3 regions of the Candidatus Thalassolituus haligoni genome follow, and region 1 is predicted to be linked to each of the others. Evidence: predicted binding sites of a transcription regulator. Region 1 holds the regulator's gene; each other region holds the start of a gene.
The links. The regulator LexA, encoded in region 1, represses DNA repair genes until DNA is damaged. The targets are predictions, from matches to a motif close to TACTGTNTANNTANACAGTA.
Positions count from the first base shown of each region.

Region 1 (3,287 bases):
ACGCACACGAACCTTGTCATGCTGGGGGCAATTGGTGGCCTTGCTGGTGGGTCAGCTGAGTGGTGCTTCCTCTCTGCGAGGGCTGGTTGAACAGCTCGATGTTCAATCCCGCCGTCTGTACCATCTGGGCCTGAAGCCCGTTCGCAAAAGCACACTGGCCGATGCCAATCAAAAGCGCTCCACGCGGGTCTATTACATGCTGTTCTTTCGCTTGCTGTCCCGTTTGGCCAGACAGAAAGGTCTTCGGGAAGTCATCACTCAGGTGCAACTGATCGACTCCACCACCATCTCCCTCTGTCAGTCACGCTACCAATGGGCCCATTTCCGGAAGAATAAAAGCGGTGTCAAAATCCATACGGTCTACGATCCCAATGCCGACACGCCCATCTATTTTGAAATCACCGACGCCAGAGTTAGCGATGGCCGCGCCATCTCTCAACTCTCTGTTTTTAAAGGCACTACTTACGTATTTGATCGTGCCTATAACGCTGGGGCGTGGCTCGAAAAGCTCGTGAATGAGGGCTGTCTGTTTGTGGGCCGGATGAAGAAAGATATGAATTACAAGGTCACGAAGTCTCTGCCACCGAAAGGGGTGGGTGTGGTGAGGGATGAAAAAATCGAAGTGTGTTACAAGACCCGATCGTATCTGAAAGGCCGCACCTTGAGGCGAGTCGTGTTTCATCGTCAGCAGGATGACAAGGAGCTGGTCTTCATCACTAATGACCTGAAACGCAGCGCTCTGGCGATTGCGGATTTGTACAAACAGCGCTGGCAGATTGAATTGTTTTTCAAGTGGATCAAGCAGAATCTCAAGATCAAACAGTTCTATGGTACGTCAGAAAACGCCGTCAAATTGCAGGTTTTAGTGGTGATGATCAGCTATGTGCTGTTGCGTCTGATCCAGCAAGGCGTGGCCCCTGAAAGGCGTTTGGGGAATGTGTCAATCCGACTGGGATCGGTACTTATGCAGCGAATGCCGCTGCTGGAGGTGTTCAGAAAACCACCGGATTTGCCGGATGATACAGGGCAGCTGGGTCTGGGATTTGGTTAACCGGACAATAGTGCTTGGTTTTACGCGACTTGATTGAAGTGGTCATAAGGTATCCTCATTGCATTTTATATTAGTTTTTTATTAGCTGGAAAAAGCATTTAATCTTGAGCCAACCCCCATGAACGACCGATTTGCAATCAGCATTTGTTCCGGGGTTAAAAGAGGTATTGCAGTGGATGTGCCAACATTAAAAAAACGACCAAAACAGCATCAAATTCAACGACAACAGACCTTTAAAACCCACACAACTAATTGATTTACAAGGAATAAAAAAATTCAATAAATATTTATCCAGAAATTTTTCACAGATATTATTTCGTAAAAATCCTGCGTGCTTTCAAATTCACTTTTCATATTCAAACCGAAAATGCAGTTTTGATTCGCAAAATGAGAATTAATTTGGGAATGCATAATCAGCAGCCGTTTGGATCCATCTATTTAATCCTGCACAGCGCTGAGAGAGGTTGCTGGATGTCAGAATAAGGCGGCCAACACCGCTCGCACAAATGCCTACTGGTCATTCCCACGGAACCCAGCAGTTTCTAGAAAAACCCGGAATGTACCCGGCAGCTGAAGCTGTCGATGGCAAGCTGTCGATGGCAAGCTGGCACTGCAAATATCAACCACTGTGGGTTTACACAGTATTTTTTACTGTATATATTCACACCCACTGTACAGATAAACAGACATGGAAACTTTATGATCAAGCTCACCGCCAGACAGCAGCAGGTACTCAACCTGATCAAATCCGCACTGGAGGAAACCGGCTTCCCACCTACCCGAGCAGAAATCGCCAAGGAGCTTGGCTTCAAATCCCCCAATGCGGCGGAAGAACACCTGAAAGCACTGGCTCGCAAAGGCGCTATCGACATCATGCCTGGCGCGTCCAGAGGCATTCGGATTCTCGGCTCCGAACAGGAAGGGCTGCCTATTGTCGGCCGTGTGGCAGCGGGTGAGCCTATACTGGCCCAGGAACATATCGAAGAGTACTGCAACCTGCCCGCCAATTTTTTCAAACCGGCTGCGGACTATCTGCTGCAAGTACAAGGCGACAGTATGAAAAACGCTGGCATTTTTAATGGCGACCTGATTGCCGTTCACAAATGTGAAAGTGCCCGCAACGGCCAGATCGTCGTCGCACGGGTCGAAAACGAAGTCACCGTCAAACGCCTTGAAAAGAATCGTCACAAGGTCATCCTGCATCCCGAAAATGAACATTACGGCCCGATTATCGTCGACCTGCGCCAGCAAGAGTTTTATATCGAAGGTTTGTATGTCGGCGTTATTCGTCGCAATCACTAACCGTACGTCCCAGCCAGATACCACAGGGTAGTCACCATTCACGAGGTTTTGTATGCGTCAACTCAGCTTGCCAGTCGATCGTCAGCCCGCTTTGCCGTTTACGAATGCCGTGCCACTGAAAACCAGGCCAAGACCGTCTGGCAGCCTGACCGAGGTGATTGTATCGGATGACAGCACCATTCAGCCGCTGCAGTTACTGCCCATACTGGCCCACTGCAATTCCAGTGATCGCTGGCTGATGTGGCTAAGCCCGAACCGGACGCTGAACAAACAATGGCTGGCCAGTATGAATCTCGACAAGGCACCCGTGGTGCATATTGACCTGTGTGCAGATACCCAGAAAGTGTTGTGCCAACGGATCCTCGCCAGCGGCAACAGCCATTTGATCATCGAATGGCAAGGTGACATCAGCCAGCATCAACGTCGACAACTCCGTGAGTTGGCACGCCAGAGTGGCAGTCATGTCGTGCTGGTACAGATTCGCCAAAACCCCTGAGCTTATTCAGCGCAAAAAAAAACGGGCAGCAAGGCTACCCGTTTTATGGTTGATCATCAGCGCGTGATTTAATGCAGCGAATACGTATGCTCTGCTACATCAAAGTCATCGTCGACATCCATACCAGACAGCTCACTGACCTTGCGGACACCCGCTTCCAGCATGACACGCGCAACATCCATATGGTGCTCACTCAAGCTGGCCTTGGCATCCTCTGAAAAGTGAATCCGCATCAGTGCATCGCCGTCTTGCTCATCAGCCCGACGCAACGCAACGTCCCCATTGGAAAGCTCAATAATCTCGAAAAAGCGTGCCATATACCGTCTCACGAAAAATGGTCAACGAGTTTAACATAACCGGAGCGAACACACGCGAAACATAGCGTGCCACCCTTGTATTGCAGCACGCTCGCTCGTCGTTACAAGCATCACATCAAAC
Region 1 is NZ_CP139482.1:1,906,292-1,909,578, reverse strand. It holds gene SOJ49_RS08545 (IS4 family transposase) at 1-1,051, shown strand, start outside; gene lexA (transcriptional repressor LexA) at 1,751-2,353, shown strand; gene SOJ49_RS08535 (cell division inhibitor SulA) at 2,406-2,849, shown strand; gene SOJ49_RS08530 (hypothetical protein) at 2,918-3,166, opposite strand.

Region 2 (3,287 bases), 1.2 Mb from region 1:
CATATGGTGGATGTCGACTCCGGCACCGTGATTGAATTTACCAATGAGGAAATTGAGCGGTTACAGCATGAAATTGCGGCGCAGCATGGTTATGATCTGGTTGATCACAGCCTGGTGCTCTATATCCGTAAAAAGAAGTAATGGCCAGGTTCTCGACGAGGCTCCCGGGCTTGGCGGGAACACGGTGAACAGATAACTGTTTTTTGCATCCATGATCCAGTTGTGGCCACTGGTTGCTGCAGGTTTGATGCGCACCATACTGATGTAACGCTTGGAGGGATGGTATCCCTGTCGGTTTTGCAATTTCCCCCATAGCTGCGGACGACCATCCTGCGTCGTCCCTGGCATTCCCGCATTGAAGCCAGCCAGTATCAGCTTGAAGCGCTGGTGCGGTTCCTTATATGGCTGTCTGCTTAACCAGTGCCAGCATTTCTTCGGCATGATTCATGGTGCTGAGGGTAATGTCGACGCCTCCCAGCATTCGCGCAACTTCCCGAGTACGTTGAGTATCTCCGAGCTCCTGAATCCGGGTATGGGTATACTCATCACCGGAAATCTTGCTGACCAGAAAGTGTTGATGGGCTTGCGCTGCCACCTGAGGTTGGTGAGTGACACACATAACTTGTCCTCGTTCACCCAGGGATCGCATCAGGCGGCCAACCCGTTCTGCCGTGCCGCCACCGATGCCGACGTCCACTTCGTCAAAAATCATACAAGAGATATCACTGGTTGCGGCAGTAACCACCTGGATAGCCAGGCTGATACGTGACAGTTCCCCCCCTGATGCCACTTTGGCGAGTGGCCCGGCCGGCATGCCTGGGTTGGTTTGAACCATAAACCGGATCTGGTCAAGACCATGTTTGCCGGCTTCGGCAGACGATAGCGGATCAATACAGGTTTCGAAATGTGTCCGTCCCAACGCCATTGCATCAAATTGGCTACATACATCGGCATCCAGCCTGGCTGCTGCGTTGATGCGGGCCTGGCTGAGCGTTTGCGCTTCGGTGATGTAGCGGTTTTCAAAGGTAATTACTCGTTCTTGTAATTCTGCGAGATCTTCGTCTGACAGGCTTAATTCCGCGAGAGCGGCTTCCTGCTGCTGCCAGTGATCGTACAGGTGGATGGGTTGAATCTGGTGTTTGCGTGCCATGCTGAAAATATCGCTGAGACGCTGTTCAACTTGCTGCAGGCGGTGAGGGTTAATATCAACCTGATCCAGATAGTGGCGTAAGGAGTTGCCCGCTTCTTCCAGTAGTATTTGGGCCTGCTGCATCAGATCGCGTGCTTCAATCAGACTGCTGTGCTGATCGTCAATACGCGCCAGTTGCTGATAGGCGATCCAGGCCATTTGAGCCGCACCCTGACCATCGCTGTCATCTCCGGTGCTGACTGCCAGTGCCTGTTGCCCGCCTAATAACATCGATTCGGCATTGGCCAGCCGTTTGTGTTCCTGCTCAAGATCCGCCACTTCGGTAGCGCCGATGGCCAGTTCACGCAGCTCTTCAACCTGATAGCTGAGCAGTTGTCGCTGAGCCTGGATTTCACTGCTTTCTTCCTGCAATTGGCGCAGTCGTTTATGCAGTTGCTGCCATTGCTGGAAATAGTCAGCCACGGTTGTCGCGAGGGGTTTTAGATTGCCGAAGGCGTCGAGAATCTGGCGCGGAGCGTCTTTTTCCAGTAAGCGCTGATGTGCATGCTGGGAGTGAACTTCAATCAGGTGCTGCGACAATTCGCGTAAATCATTGGCGGAAGCCGGACGGCCATTGATATAGCCACGGGAACGACCTTCAGCAGAAACCACTCGACGCAGCAATATGAGGTCTTCCTCGTCAGGTATATCCCGGCAAGTCAGCCAGTTACGGGCGTTGGGCGTTGGGCAGAAGCTGGCGCAGATTTCCGCTCGTTCAGCTCCATGTCTGACCATGCCGGCATCGGCCCGTTGGCCCAGTGCAAGGCCGAGCGCATCCAGCAGAATTGACTTGCCTGCACCGGTTTCACCAGTGATGACTGCCATGCCTCGCTGGAATTCCAGTTCGAGGTGCTCGACCAGTGCAAACTGGTGAATAGACAGATGGGTGAGCATGGATTAACTCCTTTATCTGAACGTATAACCAGTGTTTTTATATACAGTAGTAATTACTGTCAAGTAACAGTTTGAATTCTCTGCCGGTTATGCCCTTGAATCCGACGAGCGGAACCCCATATAGCTGCGAGCGCCATTTTTCGACGAGAGGAATATTTCATGTCAGACGAGCAAAAGATTCAGGACGAAGCCCTGCAAAACGAAGATCTTCAGCCTGAAGTAGCGATCGAAACCGAAGCGAGTGCAGAATCTGCCGCTGCTGGCACTTCCGCTGCAGAAGTGCAGTTGGCAGCTGCCCAGCAAGAAATCGCTGATCTGAAAGAGCAGGTATTGCGAATTCAGGCAGAGATGCAAAACGTGCGTCGTCGTGCGGAGCTGGATGTAGAAAAAGCCCATAAATTTGGGTTGGAAAAATTTGCCAATGAAATGGTTGCCGTTGTGGATAACCTCGAACGAGGTCTGGCAGCAGCACCAGAGGAAGACGCCACCAAGGCTATTCGTGAAGGTATCGAGATGACCTTGAACGGGTTTTTGTCGGCACTGGCCAAGTTTAATGTCGATGTGGTAGATCCGGTTGGGCATCCGTTTAATCCCGAGCACCATCAAGCCATGACGATGATCGAAAGTGCCGACGCCGAACCCAATTCTGTGCTCGCGGTGATGCAGAAGGGTTACGTAATGAACGGTCGTTTACTGCGTCCGGCGATGGTTGTGGTCAGCAAGGCTGCTCCTGCTATTGATGAAAATGCCTGATTGCATTGACTGCAAAAAATTAACGCCATGCCTTGAAAGCGCCAGCTTCGGACACATATACAGGTCATAGGCAAATACATGGCAACGGTCTTCGTTGCAATTGGTTTAAAGACAAGCAAGCAGTGATCACTGCTCGAGTTTTGGAGAGATTTATCATGGGTAAGATTATTGGTATTGACCTGGGAACCACCAACTCCTGTGTGGCGATCCTGGATGGTGGCAAGACCAGAGTGATTGAAAACGCTGAGGGCGATCGTACCACGCCTTCCGTCGTCGCTTATGCCGACGAAGAAGTTCTGGTTGGCCAGTCAGCCAAGCGTCAGGCGGTCACCAACCCACACAACACCCTGTTCGCGGTCAAGCGTTTGATCGGCCGTCGTTTCAAGGATGATGTGGTTCAGAAAGACATCAAAATGGTGCCGTACAAGATCGTCGAAGCCAGCAATGGTGA
Region 2 is NZ_CP139482.1:3,098,815-3,102,101, reverse strand. It holds gene fur (ferric iron uptake transcriptional regulator) at 1-141, shown strand, start outside; gene recN (DNA repair protein RecN) at 398-2,083, opposite strand; gene grpE (nucleotide exchange factor GrpE) at 2,243-2,836, shown strand; gene dnaK (molecular chaperone DnaK) at 2,992-3,287, shown strand, end outside.
Region 2: the regulator LexA is predicted to act here: its motif matches at 2,113-2,132, upstream of recN (DNA repair protein RecN).

Region 3 (3,287 bases), 2.2 Mb from region 1:
CTAGTGGGGAGCGGCAGTCCGGCTGCAGGGCAGCCGGACAAAAAAATCAGAGGTCGATAAAATCGTAATAGCGATCAAGGTCTTGCTCCAGATGCTTGCGTTCGCGATGCGCTTCAATCGCTCGGCGCGCAACTACTTTGGCGGGCATCTTGCTGGCTTTGTTGACCACTACATTACCTTGGGGGTCAAACGTCACAACCTGTTCATGAGTTTCAAACTTGATTGCAGCTTCCATTGTCACGCTCCTTGGGTTGGTTTGGCAGGGCTATGACGATTTTTGATTTTCCAAGTTGCATTCGAATGACAGTAATGACCTGGATTGATGTATCTGCCAACCGGTTAGCTATTTAACCGATAATATTTTTCGGATTGAAGGGTTCGTTACCCTGCTCCAGCCGCAATGATTTGATGCTGCGTTTGATATTGATGAGATGGCGAGCAAACTCGGGACCTCGACGCTGTGTGACGGCGACTGCCAGCATGTCGATCACCATCAGATGGGCAATACGGGAGGTCATCGGGGTAAATTGTTCGGTGTCTTCTTCAATATTGATATGAATCGGGTAGTCGGCTTGCAAGCTGACCGCAGTATTGGCGGGCGCCAGGCTAACGACTTTGGCACCATGATGCTGGGCCAGGGCAATGGAATTGAGCAGATCCTTGGTGCGGCCACTTTGAGAGATGGCGACAGCGACGTCTTCAGGCCCCAGAGTCACTGCGGACATGGCTTGCATATGAGGGTCACTGTAAGCCGCTGTCGCAACTTGCAGCCGAAAAAACTTGTGTTGTGCATCAATAGCGACGGCCCCAGAGGCACCATAGCCATAAAATTCGACACGGGTGGCCATGCTGATGGCATTGGCAGCGACCCCTACCTGTTCTGATTTCAGCTGCGATTTGACTTGATGCAGTCGCTGGATGGTGGTGTCGGCAATCTTGCTGCAAATATTACTGATGCTGTCGTCTGTGGCGATGGCAAATTGACCAATGTTGTTGGTAATGGCCATTTCCTGGGCGACGCGAACCTTGAATTCCTGAAAACTGTTGCAGCCGATGCCACGGCAAAACCGGACGATGGTTGGTTCACTTACCTGGGCTTCCTGGGCGAGGTCGACGATGCGCATGTGCATCACTTGCTGTGGCGACCGCAACACGTATTCCGCCACTTTGATCTCGGATTTGCGCAAGTTGGGTATGGCAGCAGATATTTCGGCCAGAATCGGGCTGTTTCTCACAATAATGAGTCCGAATAATTGAAATTTGGTCACAGATTATAGAGTGCCTCTCTCTCATCGTCCTGTTAAATATCCTGCTGTACGGATAAACAGGGGATTTGTTGATCAGCATCTTCCGCAACGGGTGCAATCTGATAGACTCGCGGCATGGATACTTCACTGATAATAGATCAATTAAACGATGGCCAGCGTAATGCGGTGGCTGCGCAATCCCCCCATCAGCTGGTACTGGCAGGCGCAGGCTCGGGCAAAACCCGCGTGCTGGTGCATCGCATTGCCTGGTTGCTCAAGGTTGAAAATGTATCGCCTTTTGCCTTGATGGCGGTGACCTTCACCAATAAAGCGGCAAAAGAAATGAAAGGCCGTCTGGAGCAGTTGCTGGATGTGCCGGTCAGCGGCATGTGGGTGGGTACGTTTCATGGCCTGGCTCATCGCTTGCTGAAGCAGCATTGGCGTGAAGCCCGTTTGCCCCAATACTTCCAGATCCTGGACAGCGATGACCAGCTGCGGCTGATCAAGCGGTTGATGAAAGCGAACAATATCGATGATAGCCGCTATCCACCGCGACAGATGCAGTGGTTTATTAACGAACAAAAGGATGAAGGGCGGCGTGCCGCCCACGTCATTCCCTCCGCCGACCCTTTTACCCGTACCTTGCAGCAGTTTTACCAGGTCTATGAAGAAAACTGCCAGCAAAACGGTATGGTCGATTTTGGTGAAATCCTGCTGCGAGCTCATGAGCTCTGGTTACATAACCCGGAGCTGCTGCAGCATTATCAGCAACGTTTCAGCCATATTCTGGTTGATGAGTTTCAGGATACCAACAACATTCAGTACGCCTGGATTCGTTTGCTGGCAGGCAATGCGGTGTCTGTGATGGCGGTAGGGGATGATGATCAGTCCATTTATGGCTGGCGAGGCGCTAACATCGGTAATATTCGCAATTTCCAGCAGGATTTTGCTGGAGCGGAAATGATCAAGCTGGAACAAAATTACCGCTCAACGGCGACGATTCTGGATGCCGCCAACGCCGTCATCAGTAACAACAGCGGACGGCTGGGGAAACAACTGCATACAACGGGTGAAAAGGGTGACCCTATCCGTTTGTACCGCGCCTTTAATGAGCAGGATGAAGCCCGTTACATCGCCGACCTGGTAGACAGCTGGGCCAAAAAAGGCCATGCCAGGGCCGACATGGCGATTCTCTATCGCTCCAATGCCCAGTCGCGCACCTTGGAAGAGGCCATGCTGCGGGCGGGTATTCCCTACCGCATCTATGGTGGCCAGCGTTTTTATGACCGACTGGAAATCAAGAATGCCATGGCGTATCTGCGACTGTTGTTAAATCGGCAGGACGATGCTGCGATGGAGCGGGTGATTAACGTACCGACCCGTGCGATTGGTGAAAAAACTCTGGATACCTTGCGTTCAATCGCCCGAGATCAGGGCTGCTCGTTATGGGATGCTTGTACCGAGGTGACTGCAACGGGGGGCTTGCCGAAACGGGCTGGTGCTGCCGTCACGGGTTTTATGACGCTGATTGACGAGATGTGTGTCGGGATTGATGACATAGAATTGCACGAGCTGGTGGATCAAGTGATTGCCCAGACGGGGCTGATAGAACATCACCGCAAGGAAAAGGGCGAAAAGGGCCAGGCTCGAGTGGAAAACCTGGAGGAGCTGGTGAATGCTGCCCGAGTTTTTGAAGGCAGTGGTGATGACGAAGAAGCCAGCCTGCTGGTGCAATTTCTCGATAGCGCTGCCCTGGATGCGGGTGAAGGTCAGGCCGATGAGCATGAAGATGCGGTGCAAATGATGACGCTGCATTCTGCCAAGGGGCTGGAGTTCCCCCAAGTGGTGCTTACCGGGCTGGAAGATGGCTTATTCCCGCACAAAATGTCGATGGATGATGCTGATGGCCTGGAAGAAGAGCGGCGTTTGGCCTATGTCGGTATAACGCGTGCCATGGATCATCTGGTGATCACTTATGCTGAAAGCCGCCGCTTGCATGGTCAGGAGAATCTCAGCACACCGTCGCGTTTTATTCGTGAA
Region 3 is NZ_CP139482.1:4,091,988-4,095,274, reverse strand. It holds gene SOJ49_RS18505 (PA3496 family putative envelope integrity protein) at 47-235, opposite strand; gene SOJ49_RS18500 (MurR/RpiR family transcriptional regulator) at 348-1,235, opposite strand; gene uvrD (DNA helicase II) at 1,383-3,287, shown strand, end outside.
Region 3: the regulator LexA is predicted to act here: its motif matches at 1,311-1,330, upstream of uvrD (DNA helicase II).